Regions from separate parts of the Shewanella submarina genome, predicted to be linked through region 2. Evidence: predicted binding sites of a transcription regulator. Region 2 holds the regulator's gene; the other holds the start of a gene.
What was found. Region 2 encodes LexA, which represses DNA repair genes until DNA is damaged. Its sites were predicted from a motif close to TACTGTATNNNNATACAGTA; they were not measured.
Positions count from the first base shown of each region.

Region 1: ACFOE0_RS09340 (YebG family protein) is a predicted target of LexA. The motif match lies at 5,904-5,923, and genes of this name have one in related genera.

Region 1 covers NZ_JBHRTD010000012.1:83,221-92,843, reverse strand. The annotation lists gene rsmF (16S rRNA (cytosine(1407)-C(5))-methyltransferase RsmF) at 1-186, opposite strand, end outside; gene ACFOE0_RS09360 (nucleoside recognition domain-containing protein) at 272-1,498, shown strand; gene ACFOE0_RS09355 (PqiB family protein) at 1,786-4,410, opposite strand; gene ACFOE0_RS09350 (paraquat-inducible protein A) at 4,379-5,020, opposite strand; gene ACFOE0_RS09345 (paraquat-inducible protein A) at 5,010-5,660, opposite strand; gene ACFOE0_RS09340 (YebG family protein) at 5,945-6,247, shown strand; gene ACFOE0_RS09335 (GAF domain-containing protein) at 6,262-6,720, shown strand; gene proQ (RNA chaperone ProQ) at 6,987-7,634, shown strand; gene prc (carboxy terminal-processing peptidase) at 7,662-9,623, shown strand, end outside.
Region 2 covers NZ_JBHRTD010000015.1:145,559-155,181, forward strand. The annotation lists gene mtr (tryptophan permease) at 1-663, opposite strand, end outside; gene plsB (glycerol-3-phosphate 1-O-acyltransferase PlsB) at 758-3,175, opposite strand; gene lexA (transcriptional repressor LexA) at 3,333-3,953, shown strand; gene ACFOE0_RS12460 (cell division inhibitor SulA) at 3,950-4,447, shown strand; partial or broken gene coxB (cytochrome c oxidase subunit II) at 4,824-5,930, shown strand; gene ctaD (cytochrome c oxidase subunit I) at 5,958-7,568, shown strand; gene ACFOE0_RS12475 (cytochrome c oxidase assembly protein) at 7,571-8,218, shown strand; gene ACFOE0_RS12480 (cytochrome c oxidase subunit 3) at 8,215-9,090, shown strand; gene ACFOE0_RS12485 (DUF2909 family protein) at 9,093-9,311, opposite strand; gene ACFOE0_RS12490 (SURF1 family protein) at 9,336-9,623, shown strand, end outside.

The DNA.
Region 1 (9,623 bases), on a different contig from region 2:
GGGTTCAAATTCCCAGCCCCTGGGTTCCATCAGAGCCTTGAAATCGGCAGAAGATATAGACAGGGTATTAACCCGGATGGATGGGCGAAGTGGCTTGCCGCAGTACTCAATAAAATCATCAATGGACAAATGAGCAGGGATATCCTGCTGAATGCTATTGATAAAATCTGGATTTAGTTGAACCATAAAGACTTTCTATGAATTTTTGCTGGCGCGAGTATACCACAGCCTGATGATGTGATGGTTTGCGCCTTTATCTATAGGACCCAATGTGCTGAATCGTATCTGGTGGTTTTTCTTTGTTATTGCGGCTCTGGCCGTGGCAGTGCAGTTGGGCATGGGTAATACCCAGGTATTGACCGATGTCAGTGCTGCACTGTTTTCCAGCGCAGAATTAGCCGCCCAGATTGCGCTGGGGTTGGTTGGTGTGCTCTCTCTGTGGATGGGCCTGATGAGGCTGGGCGAAAAGGGCGGTATGGTGGCTGCTATCGCGAAAATCACTGAACCCCTGTTGTCGCGACTGATGCCTGAGGTGCCAAAGGGGCATCCCGCCTATGGCAGTATTACCATGAATCTGACCGCCAATATGCTGGGATTGGATAACGCCGCGACGCCTTTGGGACTCAAGGCAATGCATGATCTGCAGTCCCTGAATTCAGATAAGCAGACCGCCACCAATGCCCAGATCCTGTTTCTGGTGTTGAATACCTCATCGGTCACTCTGGTGCCGGTCGCCGTTTTTTTGTACCGGGCTCAGCAGGGGGCGGCAAATCCTGCTGATGTGTTTCTTCCTATCCTGTTGGCCACCTCAGCCTCGAGCCTGGCGGGACTTCTTGTGGTCGCCCTGGTGCAACGGATCAAGCTGTTTGATGCTGTGATTATGGGGTATGGTGCGCTGCTCATAGGTTCACTGATGGCGACAGTCTTTTATCTTGGTACGCTGTCGGCTCAGATGATTGGCGAAGTCTCCACCGTGTTGGGCAACGGCGTACTCATCGCTTTGGTATTTGCTTTTGTATTGGTTGCAGGGCTCAGAAAGGTCGCCATTTACGATGAGTTCATTGAGGGCGCTAAAGATGGATTTTCTCAGGCAATTCAACTGATCCCTTATTTGCTGGCGATGTTGCTGGCTATTGCTTTGCTCAGAGCATCGGGTGCGCTGGACTTGCTGTTGTCGGTTATCGCTCATTTTGTGCAGTGGCTCGGCGGTGATACCCGCTTTGTGGATGCCTTGCCTACCGCTTTGATGAAACCCTTCAGTGGGTCCGGTGCTCGTGCCATGATGCTGGAAACCATGAATCATCACGGTGTCGACTCTTTTGCGGGACGTTTGGCGGCCATCTTTCAGGGCAGTACTGAAACCACTTTTTATGTACTGGCGGTCTATTTTGGCGCTGTGGGAATACGTAATGGCCGCCATGCTTTGGCGTGCGGGTTAACTGCAGATCTTGCCGGTATTGTTGCCGCCATAGGTGTTTGTTACTGGTTTTATGGATAGCCCAGGCAATCTCAATTTAAATCGTGCCCATCTTAAGGGAGAACAGAATGATTCAAACCGAGCGGCTGCTATCTTGGAATGCCTGTTCAATATTTTGAGCTTGATAATTTGGGCGGCATACCAGCCTGAACCCTCAAAATTTATCTCGATAGACTTTCAACTGCACTGATTGTCTTCACACCTTTAGGTTCGCATCAACTCAGATATTGATTGGTATTAACCGAACGTGAAAAGGGATGCGCAATGGCATCCCTTTCTGAGTTTAACTTGTTGACCTTTTATCAGGCTCACTTCAGCGCCGGAGACCAGTTCTGCCACTCCTCATCAGCTTTGTTATGAAGCGTGAAGACTGGGGAGTCCATCAGGCGGTTGTCGGGGCTATTGGCTGTTTCTGTCGCGACAGCAATGCCTCCGGCCAGAATATTCTCAACGCTGCCGGTTTCAACCTGCGCGCCGGAGAACAAACCAAAGTCCACTTTGATGCCTGAATAATCCCAGAATTTACTGGTGCGGTTTATCAGGTGGCTGAAGCTGGTCTCGATCGCCAGGTAGATTTGTACCTGCTGGCCGCTGGCGTTCAGGTCATAGCCTTTGACTTCACCAATGTGAATCCCCCGGTAAAGCACAGGCGTACCCGCTTTAATTGATCCAAGAACAGGGCGAACCAAGGTGACTTTCAGTGCATTAGCTGGTGTATCAGCGTACAGTCCGGCCTGGAGTTTGCCATTGAAATGATCTGACTTAGAGACTGAGTTACCTGGCAATGCCGAAATATAGGGACCGGTCAACAGAGTCTCAGGGGCTTTGATACCAGCTAAAGATACCTGAGCATTAACCAGATGGTACTGGGTGTCAGCCCGCTGGAACTCAGCTGCATATTGCCCATAAAGCCAGGCTATTGCTTTGATGCTGCCAAGATCATCAGACAAAGAAACATGGTCAACTTCACCTATCTGGAAGCCTTTGTAGCGGATAGCTGCGCCAGCAGTTAGGTCGGCATCGGCAGGGAAGGTCAGTTCAATCACTTTGGCCAGGGCCATAGCCAATTGCTCACTGGCGTAGAGTATTCCTTTGGTTCCGGCAACAGGCGTGTCTTCGAGTTGTCCAAGGCTAATACTGCCTTTCAGTGCTCCTGCAAGTGGGGCAACTTTGACATCAACTCCCGATAGCCCTGCATTCACCTCAACAGCACTGTTTTGCCAGAATACGCTACTGTCATTCAGCAAAGATTTAAAGGTGGCGTCGATATTCAGGCTGACCGCAAAGTTCCCTTCTGAGGCAGACCAACTAACATCTGCAACTTCACCTACCTGCATTTTCTTGTAATAGACAGGAGAGCCGCGCGACACTCCAGCGCCATCCAAACTGGTCAGCGTAATTTTTTGCTGGCTGGCTGCGGTGAACTCCTGCTCTGCGGCTTCCCGGGAGGGAAAGACCTTAAGCAGGTCATTGTTGGTCATCAGGTTTCGACCTTTGCCTCTGACCAGATTAAAACTGCCCTTGAGCAGTGTGCCGGCATCCGAGGTTTTTACTGCAACTCCCTCAAGAGAGGCGTTAACTTCCAGCGCTGACTGACCATACAAATAGCTGCCATGGGAGAGCAGTGCGCTGAATTGAGCGGGGATTTCCAGCTGGTATTCGACACCGGAGAAATCTTTGGCCAGAGATACCGAAGTGACAGTGCCGATATCAAAGGCCTTGTATTTTATTGCTGCGCCAACGCTGACCCCGGGGTTACTTTCACTGAAGGCTCTGAGCGTCAGGTGTTCACCTTTATCCTCCGGCTGACTCTCCAGCAACTGGTATGTTCCGGACGCCGGGCCTGAGCCTGGTATAAATTCAATCACTGCACCGGTAACCAGTCTGGAGGCATGCTTGACGCCATCCAGTGAGATGTCGGCTCCCTGAAGGTAAAATTGGCTGCTGCCCGCGAGCAGGTCCTCGTAATCATTAAACAGTCGGGCGTTAAACCCTACACCTGTGTTAGACAGGCTGGTGCCGAGGATCTCACCTATCTGCACGCCGCGAAGCTGGATTTTAGTGCCTTTACCTATGCCATCGGCATTCTGTGCACTGAGCAGGAAGTCACGGCCACCCAGAGCCTGCTGTTTATTGTCATACAGGTTGAAGGCTGTGTTGTGCTGAGCCTGTGGCGCTGCAGGATCTGATGAGAAGGCGATACCACCTGCCAGAATGGCGCTCAAGCTTTCGCTGTGGAATTTCACTCCGGAAAGGGATGCATCCACGCTGATCCCGGAGACATTCCAGAAGCGGGAATTGGTTTTTACCAGATAGGCATACTGCTCTTTAATAAAGGCTGAAATGGTAATACTTTGATCGGCTTCCAACTTGTAGCTGACAACATCACCGACTGGGATCTGACTGAAAAAGACTTTGGAGCCGACATCAACAGAGCCGAGCTGCATCGCCTTGAGTTCAACCACAACACCGGTTTCTCCTGGCTGTATGGCTGGCGCTTCCTGCAAGGCGACAAAGCTGCTCTGGGAGTCGCCGTCACCGGGTTGAACCGCGATATAGTTTCCGGAGAACAGCGCATCCAGACCTTCAACCCCGGTAATAGATGCTTTAGGGGTAACCAACCAGAACTTGGTGTTCTTCTTCAGGAATGGCTCAGCACGATAATCCATCAGCACTTTGACATCCACGCCGGTCAGAGAGCTGTCGAGACCGATATCGACCACCTTGCCCACATTGAGGCCCTGGTAACGAACCAGAGTTTTCCCCACATCAATCCCGGTGGCACTGGGGAAGTGGATTTCAATTTCAATACCCTGTTCCCGCAGGCTTTTAACCCCCAGCCAGCCGCCGAGGATCAGTGCTACGATTGGTAACAGCCAGATAGGGGAGAAGAGTTTCTTTTTAACGATTTTCGGCGGTTCTGCTTGCGTCATCTTGAGCTTCCAGTCGATCCCAGAGTAAACGTGTATCCAACACTTTGGCAGCCAGTTGAGTGAAGAGAATAACCAGGGCAAACGCTGTGGCTGCCGGCCCAGGCTTGGCATCCATCAATTGCCCCATATTGACCAGAGCAACGGTAATGGAAATAACAAAAAGGTCGAGCATGGACCATCGACCTATCCACTCAATAATATGGTATCCGGTCATCAGTACCCGCTTTGGAATGGGGATACGGAAACTGATGGCGGTCAGGTATATTGCCAGTCCGATAATCTTGGCCCAGGGCACCGCAATACTGGCAGTAAATACGATGATGGCAATAGGTAACATATCCAGATGTATCAGGTGTGCGATCCCGGTGAAAATCGTGTCATAAGCTATCTTCCCCTGGCTGGTCACTATGGTAATGGGGAAAACATTTGCAGGGATCAGCAGCACGGCGGCTGTGATAAGCAGTGCCCAGCTTTGTTGCAGGCTGGCATAGTTGCGACACTTCAATTGGGTCCCACATCTGGGGCAGGCCCCCAGGCTGACATCATTGGTCATTTGGCAAACCGGGCACTGGCATATGCCTATATCCCGGCCCTGCAGGCTATTTTTCATCCAGGAAACTCCACATATGCTGCAGGTCGTACTCTCTCAGCAGGAACAATACAGAGAGGAACAACATAGTGAAACAGAAGGTACCAATACTGAAATAGATGTCGGCGTGATCAGACAACTGGAAAGCGGACACCAGAAAACTAATCAGGTAGATCTCGAGCATGCTCAGTTGAGTCAGTAAAGATTGCTGGGTCAACAGCAGTTTTAGCAACCTGCGCCCCCATTTGCCATCAATAGCGTATTTGATTAGCAGAATTTGACTGAGGATAGACAGGATCAATAATCCGGGGGCAATGACGGCGGCGACCATCACGGCGATGGCCACCACTGGGTAGCCTTGCTCGAGTACCGCAGTTGCTCCGCCCATTACTGTCGTGGTGCGCACAGAGCCGAAGAAATGCAACTCCATTACCGGCAGCAGGTTGGCTGGGAAATACAGGAAGAGCGCCGCCAGACAAATTGCCAACATACCGTTAATTGAACAGTAGGGGGTGTCATACAAAGCTGTGTGGCACCTTGGACACAGGGCTCTGACTTCTTGGGGGAGTTGCTGTTTGCTGACGACCAAATCGCAGGCCCGGCATAACACTATGTCTTCCGGCACCTGAGTGTCTTTGGCTGTGGTGTTGTGAGAATCCATGAGAGAGTGAGATCTACAGACCTGAGCTTCCTGTCTTTTTGAAGGCGAGATTATAAGTTATCAGCATTTCGAACGCATCACCTGTACTGATGACAAGAGTGTTACAAAATCTTGCTGGCCATCAGTGAGTATCCGTGAATATACAGGGTAGGGGTATTCTATGAATATCTTATTTAAATATCAGTATTTAATTCACATTTTGCCAGTCTGGGTTGAAAGGTATACCAATAGTATGCAACTATACACTGTATATAAAAACAGTGCTTACTAATGTGGGGTGAATCATGGCTGTTGTGGTCCAGTATGTCGTGGTCAGAGAAGGGGTTGAGAAGATGACGTTTACTTCAAAAAAGGAGGCGGATGCATATGACAAGATGCTGGATATCGCCGATAACCTTATCCCTTTTCTGCAGCAGGCTGAAATAGAGATTGCCGAGAGCGAATCTGAAAAATTGGCTTTTTATATGGCAAATCATAAAGATGAGTTACTATCTTTGCTCAAAGGTGGCTCAGTAGCCACGAAACCGGCTGCTGCGGCACCGAAAAAGTCAGCCAGGAAAGCGGCTGCTGCGGAAGATAAAGCATAGAGGTAACACCAGGGATGACACAGGTTTGCTATCAAACTCTCAATCGTCAGGCTGAAGCACTGCTGACGGGTGAGACCAACATGATTGCCGCCATGGCTAACTTTTCTGCATTGGTTAATGAGGCTCTGCCGGAACTGAACTGGGTCGGCTTTTATATCCGTGAAGGAGAGCAGTTGGTTCTTGGGCCTTTTCAGGGAAAGGTTGCCTGTGCACGTATTCCCTGGGGCAGAGGGGTATGTGGAACAGCCGCCGCGACCAATACCACTCAACTGATTGACGACGTGCACAGTTTTGAAGGCCATATTGCCTGTGACAGTGCCAGCAATGCGGAAATCGTGGTGCCGGTTCGTCATAAAGGTGAAGTGGTTGCCGTTTTGGATATCGATAGTCCCGAGTTCAACAGATTCGATGACATTGATCGCCAGGGGCTTGAAGCTTTGGTCAAAACCCTTGAATCTGCGTTGTTTGCTTAAACATTGACCGCTTTAATGTAATTCATGGTCGCAATCACCTGTGCGCGGCTTATAATATGCGGCCGTGCCTGAATAATTCCGACGCCCCGTGTGTCGAGTTGGCTTGCGCCATTGCATCAGGTATCTTGGAGTTTCGGAAACAGTCCGTAACAGAATGATTTTTGACGCTAAGTGACAGCACTTGGCAAACTTGACTTAACAAGCAGTAATGTCGATAGCCTCAGTGCTGACGCGTACCGGCTTGCAATATAACTGTGGAAGTAATGATGGAATCAACAGAAAAGTTGACCGACACCAACGCTATTCTGGCGTATTTGTATGAAACATTTCCTTTGTGCTTTATCGCCGAAGGTGAAACTAAGCCGCTAAAAATTGGATTGTTTCAGGATTTGGCTGAAAGGTTGGCTGATGATTCCAAAGTCAGTAAGACCCAGTTGCGAGTTGCACTGAGACGCTATACTAGTAGCTGGCGTTATCTGAAGTGCATCAAAGAAGGCGCTCAGCGCGTTGATCTGGATGGCAACCCATGTGGTGAACTGGAAGCCGAACATATCGAACACGCTCAGGCTACTTTGAAAGAAAGTCAGGAGCGTGCTCGCGCCAAACGTGCAGAGCAGGCGAAAAAAGACAACGCCAATAAGAAGCAGGGCCAAAAGCCACGCAAAGAGTTCAACAAACAGCGCCCAGCCAAAGCCAAGCGTCAGGACAAGCCAGCGGCCAAGAAAGCCCCTGCAGTTGCTGAAAACTTGGTACCGGCTCAGTTGAGTGAGTTGAAACAAAACCAGCGTGTTAATGTCAAACTAGGTATGACCCCTGTAAAAGGTCAGGTCGTAGACATTAACAAAGAGGATGTTCACGTACAGTTGGATACCGGTTTGACGGTCAAGGTACGAGTTGAGCACATCTTGGTGTAATCAATATTGTAAAGGAGTAACTTGTTGATGCGAAAACTGACTATTGCCGCGTCGATTGCCACCATGTTTGTCGGGATGTCGGCGTGGGCCATTTCCCCGGCAATTCAAATCAACGAGTTACCCACTCTCTCGCAGGAGCCACAACATAAAGTGGCCAGCAAGCGGGTAACAGGTTTGCTGACCCGCTCCCATTATCACAGATTCGATCTGAATGATGCATTCTCTGAGCAGATCTTCGATCGCTATCTGCAGCAGCTGGATTTCCGGCGGAATGTGTTCACTCAAGCGGACGTAGACGGTTTCAACAGCTTCCAAAACCAATTTGACGATATGCTGAAAAGCGGCAATCTGGACAAGGCGTATCAAATGTACGACCTGGCCCAAAAGCGCCGTTATGAGCGTTTCGTATACGCCCTGTCTTTGCTTGACACCCCAATGGACTTCAATAAAGCCGGTGATGCCTATGTGTATGACCGTGAAGATGCGCCATGGGCAAAAGACGAAGCCGAGCTGAATGAGCTGTGGCGTCAGCGCGTTAAATATGACGCTCTTAACCTGAAGATGACAGGTAAGAACTGGGAAGAGATTGTTGATGTGCTGTCAAAGCGCTACAACAATGCCATCAAGCGTATTGGTCAAACCAAGAGTGAAGATGTGTTCCAGGGCGTAATGAACGCTTTTGCCCTTACTGTTGAGCCGCACACCAGTTATCTGTCTCCCCGCAATGCCGAGCGTTTCCAGATGGAGATGAATCTCAGCCTGGAGGGTATTGGTGCCGTCCTGCAGATGGATGAAGATTACACTGTGATCAAATCTCTGGTTGCCGGTGGTCCGGCGGCCAAGAGTGAAAAGCTATCCCCTGAAGACAGAATTATCGGTGTCGGACAGGAGGGTGAAGAGGTTGTTGATGTGATTGGCTGGCGTCTTGATGACGTAGTCGAACTGATCAAGGGCCCCAAAGGCAGCAAAGTGGTACTTCAGGTTCTCCCCAAGAAGGGTGGGTCTAACGCTGAGCCTGTCGATATCACCATAGTGCGCGACCGGGTTCGCCTGGAAGACCGTGCAGCCACTTCTAAAGTTGTTGAAATGGAAGAGGGGCAGTACGCCAAGCGTAAAGTGGGTGTGATTCAGATCCCCGGCTTCTACATGAACCTGTCCCGCGATGTGGAAAAAGAGCTGGAAAAACTGAAAGCCGACAATGTTGAAGGTGTCATTATCGATTTGCGTGGCAATGGTGGTGGTGCTCTGACTGAAGCAACATTGCTGACCGGCCTGTTTATCGATATGGGTCCAGTTGTACAAATCCGCGATGCCAGTGGTCGTGTGACCCAGAACCGTGATAATGACGGTAAGGTTGCCTACAATGGTCCACTGACTGTGATGGTAGACAGATACAGCGCTTCAGCCTCTGAGATTTTTGCTGCTGCATTGCAGGATTATGACAGAGCTCTGATTGTGGGTGAGTCAACTTTCGGTAAGGGTACAGTACAGCAACATAAAGGGCTGGGTCGCATGTATGACATGTATGACAAGCCGTTGGGCCATGTGCAGTACACCATAGCCAAGTTCTACCGCATTAACGGTGGCAGTACTCAACTGAAAGGTGTTACTCCGGATATTCCATTCCCGAGCGCGCTGAAGCCCGGCGAGTATGGCGAATCTGAAGAGAAGAATGCGCTGCCGTGGGATCAGGTTGCTGTGGCTCAGTACACCTCATTGGGTGATGTTTCCAACGGCCTTATCTCGGCACTTGCTCAGAAGCACGATCAACGTATCAAGCATGACCCTGAGTTTGCCTACATCTTTGATGATATTGCTGAATACAAGACGCAGGAAGATGAGAAGTCCATCTCACTGGTCGAGTCAGAGCGTGTTAAGTCCCGTGAAGATGATGATCAGAAAGCGCTGGAACGCACTAATGACCGCCGAGTAGCAGCTGGATTCAAGCCTGTTAAGTCGCTGGAAGATATTCCTGACGAAGAGGAACTG
Region 2 (9,623 bases):
CGCCTTGCCATAGTATTTCACCAGGCTTGGCACATTGCCGTGATAACCAAAACTCGCCAGACCAAACGGTAACGCCGCCAGAATATAGGGTGCGTAGGACTGCTCACCATTGGGGCTGAACAACCTGGATGGTTCCACTTCCAGCAACAGGTTACCAATTGCCAGGAAGAAGGTGATGATCATCCCACCGAGCATTATGGTGGTAATGCGATCAACCGCCTTGGTGCTGATCAGTACTATCCCTGCAAGAATTCCGGCAAACGCCAGGCCCGCGACGCTTTGCGGCAAACTGATATCCAATCCCTGCAGGCTGTGATTTACCACAGAGGAGCCGCCACTGATATACGCGTAGGTCAGGATGTAGAGTACAAACGCGATAGAAAGACCGCTGACAATTCGCCAGAAACGTCCAAGAGTTTCCCGGGTCAAAGTATCGAAACTGGCACCGGGCTCGAAGTGCAGATTGGCTTCCAACAGCAGGAGTCCAGACATCAGCATAATAAACCAGATGCCCAGCAACACCATGAGTCCATAGCTGAACCACATCCCTGCGCTCACCACCGGCAGTGAAAACATACCCGCGCCAACAGTGGTCCCCGCGACAATCATCGCCCCACCCAGCAGTGATTTGCCCCCAGGGGCTGCATTCATGTGATTCGCCATATTCTTTCCATTATTAATTGTAATCAGCGATAAAAAACGCCTGCGTTGGCAGGCGTTGGTATATAAGCAAGATACGCTTTTTATTGGCCGGGAATCAATGCTCGGCCGCAACTGCGTCGACTATGGTCTGGCGTACCGAAGAACGCAAGAGCCTGTTAGCATGACTGCGAACCCGGTCAATTTGCTCAGGCTCAGCCTTGCCAGCTAGGTATCCAAGGTCTTTCAAACGAACACTCAAGGTGCCGTAGAGTTTCTTGTCGTAGAACTCCGGCGCAGTAACACCGTGCAATGCACCCAGGCGCTTCGCCAACAGGTGGCTGTCAGCTTCCAGCTCGGAACGTTCTATGTTCGGACGCGCCGCCAGCAGGTTAAAGATGATGGCATAACGCTGCATGGTCTCACTGATCAGCCCGCTGAGCAGGAACAGCATATGACTCTTGTCCTGATTGACGGTATAGGTGTCTTCGCCTGAGATCAGTTGCTCTTCATGGAACTGGGCCAACAGCTGGTCTACATAGCCGGGCAGATCCTCGATGCCCATGAAGAGTTCAGCTTCCAGTAAAGGATAAAACTCCCGGGCCACCTGATGCACCAGCTCACGGGAGCAATGCTCATAGCGGGTCAGGCAGTTGGCTATCAGGGCCGGAACAATCAAAAGGTGAATAATGTTGTTGCGGTAATAGGTCATGGATAGGGTCTGTACCGGATCAAGACGGATAATAGTGCCCAGCGCGTCCGCTTCCTGTACCAGCTTGTTCAACTCAAGTCCCTGGTCAACCAAAGACGCGCCATCCCCCTCTACCACCGACATATAGCTGGTGTAAGGAACTTCTTTCAGCAGCTTCAGATAGAGATCCAACTGTTTCTCAAGCTGGCTTCTTTCCAGCGCGTTCTGCTCGGCAGCCAGCAGCACTGCACTGTTGAGAGTCACAGCACTGGCCGCTGCAGCATCATTGATATTGGTCATCACACGATTGGCCAACTGATTCACCACTGGGGTCAGCCAGCTTGGCTTGCTTTCCGGGTCTTTGCTGACCTGCTCACGCCAATCTTCTACATTTTCTGTCAGGAAACTCTGCAGCGTAATGGGCTGGCCAAAGTTGACATAACCCTGACCAAAGTTACGCAGCTTACGAATCGCTCCGAACACCTGCCAAACAGACTCTTTTTCCTTTTTCTTACCGCTTAACTCTTTGTGGTAAGTCGCTACTTCCATCACATGGTCATAGCCCAGATAGACAGGTACCAGGGTAACCGGACGCTCAATGCCTCGCAGCACACTGTTGACTGTCATCGCCAACATACCTGTTTTTGGTACAAGCAAACGGCCGGTACGCGAACGTCCACCTTCGGTGAAATACTCAACTGAATAGCCTTTGGCGAACAGCTGATCCAGGTATTCGCGGAATACAGCGGTGTAGAGTTTGTTGCCATTGAAGCTGCGACGGATAAAGAAAGCGCCGCCACGACGGAACATCGGGCCTGCAGGCCAGAAGTTCAGGTTGATACCCGCAGCAATATGCGGCGGCACCATGCCCTGGAAGTAGAGGATATATGAGAGCAGCAGGTAGTCCATATGACTGCGGTGACAGGGCACATACACGATCTCATGACCGTCGTGATGTAACTGGCGGATCTGCTCGGCGCCACGGATGTTAATCCCTTTATACAGCTTGTTCCAGAGCCAGGTAAGGGTGCGCTCTGCAATACGAACCAGAGAGTCTGAGTAGTCAGCCGCAATCTCATCCATATACTCAATGGCACGGGCCTTGGCTTCAGACTCTGAAATCTGCTTGGAACTGGCTTCTTCTGCGATGGCGCGCTGCACATTCTCTGAGTTCAACAGCGAATGGAATAGGTTCTGGCGATTAGGCAAAGCCGGTCCTGTCATCACTTTGCGCTGACGACGGAAGTGAACCCGGGCTACACGGGCCAGTTTGTGGGCGATGGAATGATCTGTGCCATGCTCATCTGCCATATAGCGCAGAGACACAGCATTGGAAAACTGAATAAAGTTGTGTCGTCCCAGGAACAGAATCATCAGGGCCTTACGAAGCCAGCTTGGATCTTCACGCTCCAGCACCGCGGCCTTCATAGTGTCGTCATCTTTGCCCGGTGTCCGTCCCCAAAACAGACTGACAGGCACCAGCTGAACATCCAACTCACTGTCCTGACGGTGCAGCTCAAGCAGTTGAGTAAAGGCCTCCAGGAAAGGCTCGTTACCGGCTCTTTGACCAAACAAGGGCTTGGCTCCTTCAAGGCAAACCACACGGGGAATCGTGCGACCTTTCAGGTGCAAAGGTTCATTGGGATTTGGTAACCCCAACTCCTGACTGATATTCAGCAACACGTTCATATCGCTGAAAGAAGCAGTCTTAAGGACATAAACCACAGGGCGCTCGGGATCCAGATTCAGATCCTCAAAAGGGTGCTGTGGCACGGTAATGGTATGGACAAGTTTGTCCTGAATCCATCTCAGGGACTTCAACCAAAAAGAGTCTTGTTTGGACATTATTTGCTGCAATCTACATCACATTGAATTGCACATAGAATATCAGACATAACAGGAGTTGTGCCACGCACAGTATCAGACAGTAGTTGAACAATACTTGCACTGTATAAAATACTGTATATACTGACAGGTACTGTATGAAAAAACAGGGACTGACATGAGACCGCTGACGCCGCGCCAAGCTGAAATCCTTGAGCTGATTAAACGCAACATTGCCGATACCGGCATGCCACCTACCCGTGCTGAAATTGCTTCAACACTGGGGTTCCGCAGCGCCAATGCTGCAGAAGAACATCTCAAGGCGCTGGCCAAGAAAGGCTATATCGAGATCATGCCAGGCACCTCCCGGGGGATCCGCCTTCCCCATGAAGAAGCCCAAAATGATGATGCCGGTCTGCCGCTAATCGGCCAGGTTGCCGCAGGTGAGCCTATCCTCGCCCAGCAACATGTCGAGAACTACTATCAGGTTGACCCAGCCATGTTCCGCCCCGCAGCAGACTTTCTACTGCGTGTTCGCGGCGACAGTATGAAAGATATTGGGATTCTCGAAGGCGATCTGCTGGCAGTACATAAAGTTCAGGACGCCCGTAACGGACAGGTTGTTGTCGCCCGTGTAGAGGATGACGTCACAGTTAAACGCTTCGAGAAAAAAGGCAATGTGGTTTATCTGCACGCTGAAAATGAAGCATACAACCCCATCAAGGTCGATTTAACCTGCCAACAGCTGACAATTGAAGGCCTGGCAGTTGGGGTGATTCGTAACGGAGATTGGCTATGAACAAGTTAATGGGAATCGCACCACGTCACCCTGGATTGTGGCAATCAAGCTCTGCCTCACAGGCCGGTCAAATACACACTCTGCAGAGTGATAATTCCGGTCTGCAGGAATTGCAGTCCTGTGCTCCTCAACTGGCTCAACTGAGTCAGCAGGGTCGCTGGGTGGTTCTGATTAACGCCCCTAAGTTTGAATATAAGCGTCTGCTGGCCCAGGCAGGTGTTCGGATGGATAGAATCCTTCTGGTGCGCACTCGCGATGAAGTCGAGACACTTTGGGCGATGGAGAGAGCACTGACAAGTGGTACGTCCAGTGCTGTAATTACCTGGTCCGCACCCCTGGATGCCAGGGATCACAGACGATTGCAGTTGGTCGCAAAAAGCGCCCGTGCAACGGGTTGGTTAATTGAGGATGTAAACACTCACTCACATGCTAGCCATGAGCCACGCATAACAAACTGCTCTCCGGCAAGCCTGAATCTGCACAGCTTCCACTGATCTTTAGTAGCAAACTTATCCTACCAAGCCCCGAGTCTGGGGCTTAACTGTTTATATTCACCCAAGAAATTTCATTTGCGCCTTGAGCTTGATCAATATTTACTCAGCAAGTAATGTAAATTTAAAGGGCAAAGTTTTCTGCCCAACTACTCTCCTCAAAAAAACTGACCGGAAGAAGTTGGTGCCAGAATAAATAGTCGGACGTACAGCGATTAGTGTGTTGTTTGCAGTCGGTGATATAAGGCAAAAAAGCCGCACCGAATACACTTGCAGTCTCGTTGCTTATTGTGGGAACCGAAGAGTTAACATAGAGCAGAGATTTACTGTGTGACTCTTCTTTGTAGTTGCGATTGCAATTATACAGAGGAGATGTCTTTTGAAGCATTGGCTGTATTTATTAGTGGGGATTTTTTCTCCCACTTTGGCGGCATCGGAATTGCCGCTCAACATGACCCAGGGGGTCACAGAAATAAGTAATCAGGTCTATGACCTGCATATGACGATTTTACTTATTTGCTGTGTCATCGGTCTGATTGTGTTTGGATTAATGTTTTACTCCATGCTCAATCACCGTAAGTCCAAAGGCGCTGTTCCGGCGCAATTTCACGAAAGCACCAAAGTTGAAATTATCTGGACGCTGATCCCATTCCTTATCCTGGTTGGTATGGCGGTTCCCGCCACCAGTACCCTGATTGCCATGGAAGACACTTCCGATGCCGATATCACTGTGATGGTGACAGGCTCGCAATGGAAGTGGCACTACAAATACTTCAACGAGGAGATTGAGTTCTTCTCTATTTTGTCGACTCCCAGAGACCAGATAGACAACAAGGCGCCCAAGGATGCCAACTATCTGCTTGAAGTCGACAAGCCGCTGGTGTTGCCCATCAATAAGAAAGTGCGCTTCCTTGTGACCTCTGAAGATGTGATTCACTCATGGTGGGTACCTGCTTTTGCGGTGAAAAAGGACGCCAACCCGGGCTTTATCAACGAAGCCTGGACCAAGATTGATAAGCCCGGTACCTACCGGGGTCAATGCGCCGAGCTTTGCGGTAAAGACCATGGCTTTATGCCAATTGTGGTAGAAGCTATGCCTGAAGCCGAATTTGACGCCTGGATTGCAGGCCAGAAGCAGGCAGCTACTGAAGCCGCAGCTCAGGCTGAAGCGTCTCTGTCACAAACTCTGACCATGGATGAACTCATGGCTCAGGGCGAACAGGTTTATATGGCTCGTTGCGCCGCCTGTCATCAACCTAATGGTGCCGGTCTTCCCGGTGTCTTCCCCGGACTGCTTAAGAGCCCGATTATTCAGGGCCCTGTCGGTGACCACCTTGACATAGTGATCAATGGTAAACCCGGCACAGCCATGCAGGCCTTTGCCAAGCAGCTGACAGCGCAGGAAATTGCCGCAGTTGTTACCTATGAGCGTAATGCCTGGGGTAATGACACCGGCGATGTAGTTCAGGCTGCTGATGTCAGCAACTTTGAAAAATAACGGGGAGACAGATAGATGAACACCACGACACAAGACACAGATGCCACGTTGGATCCGGTCTCCCATGACGATCACCATCATGATGGGCCACCAAAAGGCATAATGCGTTGGATACTCACTACCAACCATAAAGATATCGGTACGCTTTACCTCTGGTTCAGTTTCATTATGTTCCTGGTCGGCGGTGCTATGGCACTGGTGATCAGGGCTGAGCTGTTCCAGCCTGGTTTGCAGTTGGTTGACCCCAACTTCTTTAACCAGATGACCACAGTGCACGGCCTGATTATGGTATTCGGCGCAGTAATGCCGGCATTTACCGGTCTGGCCAACTGGATGATCCCCTTGATGATTGGTGCGCCCGATATGGCGCTGCCAAGGATGAATAACTGGAGCTTCTGGATCCTGCCATTCGCCTTCTTTATCCTGCTCAGTTCGCTGTTTATGGAAGGTGGCGGCCCTAACTTCGGTTGGACTTTCTATGCTCCACTTTCAACCACCTATGGCCCTGACTCCACCGCCCTGTTTGTGTTCTCAGTACACATCATGGGTATCAGCTCCATCATGGGTGCCATCAACGTCATCGTTACCATAGTCAATATGCGCGCACCGGGTATGACCTGGATGAAACTGCCGCTGTTCGTATGGACCTGGCTGATCACCGCATTCCTGTTGATTATGGTGATGCCGGTGCTGGCAGGTGTGGTCACTATGGTGTTGACAGACAAGTACTTTGCCACCAGCTTCTTTGATGCTGCCGGTGGTGGTGACCCAGTGATGTTCCAGCACATATTCTGGTTCTTCGGTCACCCTGAGGTATACATCATGATCCTGCCTTCGTTCGGGATCGTCTCCTCCATTGTGCCTGCATTCAGTCGTAAAAAGCTGTTTGGCTACTCCTCAATGGTATACGCCACCGCCAGTATTGCGATTCTCTCCTTCCTGGTTTGGGCGCACCATATGTTCACCACAGGTATGCCCCTGGCGGGAGAGCTCTTCTTTATGTACTGCACCATGCTGATTGCAGTGCCTACAGGGGTGAAAATCTTTAACTGGGTAGCCACTATGTGGCGGGGTGCTTTGACCTTCGAAACCCCAATGTTGTTCTCGCTGGCCTTTATCATCCTGTTCACCATTGGTGGATTCTCAGGTCTGATGCTGGCTATCACGCCTGCTGATTTCCAGTATCACGACACCTACTTTGTGGTCGCTCACTTCCACTATGTACTGGTATCAGGTGCAGTGTTCTCCATTATGGCGGCCGCCTACTACTGGCTGCCAAAGTGGACCGGCCATATGTATAACGACACCCTGTCCAAGTGGCACTTCTGGTGTTCGCTCATTTCGGTGAACGTGCTCTTCTTCCCTATGCACTTTGTCGGTTTGGCAGGTATGCCAAGACGTATTCCTGACTACGCACTGCAGTTCGCCGATATCAACCAGATTGTTTCTATTGGTGGCTTTGCCTTTGGTCTGTCGCAACTCCTGTTCCTGGCGGTAGTGATTAAGTGCATCAGAGGCGGTGAAGCAGCGGCAGCCAAGCCCTGGGAAGGCGCGGAAGGTCTGGAATGGGAAGTCCCAAGTCCTGCTCCTTACCATACTTTCAGCACGCCGCCCGAGGTGAAGTAATCATGAGTCAGTCAACGCAAAATCGAAAGCTGATAGGTTTGTTGCTGCTGGGTGCAGTAGGCATGTTCGGCTTTGGTTTTGCGCTGGTCCCCCTGTATGACGTTCTGTGTGATGTACTGGGGATCAATGGCAAAACCAATGAAACTGCCGTTACCTACAAGCCCATGGAGATAGACACCAGTCGTCTGGTGTCAGTGGAGTTTGTGGCCATGGTTCCGGGAAAAATGCCCTGGGAGTTCGGGCCTGAGGTCAAACGTATGCAGGTTCATCCCGGTGAGCTTATCAGAACCAAGTTTCTGGCAACCAATAATACCGGCGCCACTATGGTAGGTCAGGCTATTCCCTCAGTTTCTCCGGGAACCGGGGCAGCTTATTTCAATAAAACAGAGTGCTTCTGTTTTAACCAGCAAACCCTGATGGCCCATGCCAGTGCGGAGTTGCCTCTGATTTTTTATGTTGACCCCGACCTGCCAGAAGAAATCAACACCCTGACTCTCTCATACACCCTGTTTGATATTACTGCCCAGATGGACAGTACAGGGGGGAGTGAGCAGGTGAAACAAGATAACCAAAAGACAACCAAGCATTCTGATTTCACCGCCCGATACACCTTGGGCGGCGGGAATGCAGAGCAAGGAGTCGCTAGATGACAACCAAACATGAAGCCTACTATGTACCGGCCCAAAGCGCCTGGCCCATTGTCGGCGCGATAGGTCTGTTTTTAATTGCCTGGGGTGCAGGCACTTTTGTATCTCAGCTGGAAACGGGTGGCGGTGTAGGCGGTTACGTATTGCTGGCCGGCATCTGTGTAATCTTATTTATGCTGATTGGCTGGTTCCGAAATGTTATCGATGAGTCGATGCGAGGCCTTTACTCGGCACAGATGGACAGATCCTTCAGACAGGGGATGAGCTGGTTTATCGTTTCTGAAATTATGTTCTTTGTGGCCTTTTTCGGAGCCCTGTTCTATGCCAGACAATTCTCAGTGCCCTGGCTTGGCGGAGCCTCCAATAACGCCATGACCCATGAAATCCTCTGGCCGACTTTTGAAGCATTCTGGCCACTGATTAAGACGCCGGATGGAACAGAAACTGAAGCGATGGGCTGGCAGGGATTACCATTGATGAACACCATACTTCTGGTGATCTCTTCAGTAACACTGCATTTCGCCCACACCAGTCTGGAAAAGGGCAAGCGTGGCCTGCTCAAGTTCTGGCTGGCGATTACCATAGCCTTGGGTCTGGCCTTTCTGGTCGGTCAGGTCTACGAATACAAGTTCGCCTATCAGGATATGGGGCTGCGCTTGGATTCAGGTATCTATGGCAACACCTTCTTTCTACTTACCGGTTTCCACGGCATGCACGTGACACTGGGAGCGGTGTTCCTGATTGTGCTGCTGATGAGGGTACTCAAGGGACACTTTACCCCTGAGCACCATTTTGCATTCCAGGCAGGCAGTTGGTACTGGCACTTTGTCGATGTGGTATGGCTGTGCCTGTTTGTATTCGTTTATATCCTTTAACGCTAGTAAGGGCGCGGATTTGGAGTAACCAATCCGCTGCCCAATGCGATCAACAGCAGGATAATTATCAGAGCTGAAAACAGTACCCGGCGACCAAGAAACTGACTCATGGATTGCTGACTGTTACCTCTGAGCATAATGAAAAGTGCCCGTCCCAGGTTAAATAGGACAAAGAGTAATAAGAGCACTAACAGAATTTTAAACAGCAACACGAGATTCATTGGCAGTCCTTGCATCGAGGTAAGATGATTAGAGCGATTTTTGTACTGCTCACTTTGGGGATATTTGTGCTGATGGTCAAGCTCGGCTTCTGGCAATTGTCCAGAGCAGAAGAGAAGACCCAGTGGCAGGCACAGCTTGAGTCCAGAATGAAGGAGCGACCTCTGGGCTTCAGTGAGCTGTTGGTACTGGCTGAGAATGATGACAACCCCAGTGGTTACCGTTTTCAGCTCAGCGCCTCCGCTCTGGCCGGGCCTCTGATATTGCTCGATAACCAGGTGGTTGATGGCAGGGTTGGATATCTGGCTTATCAG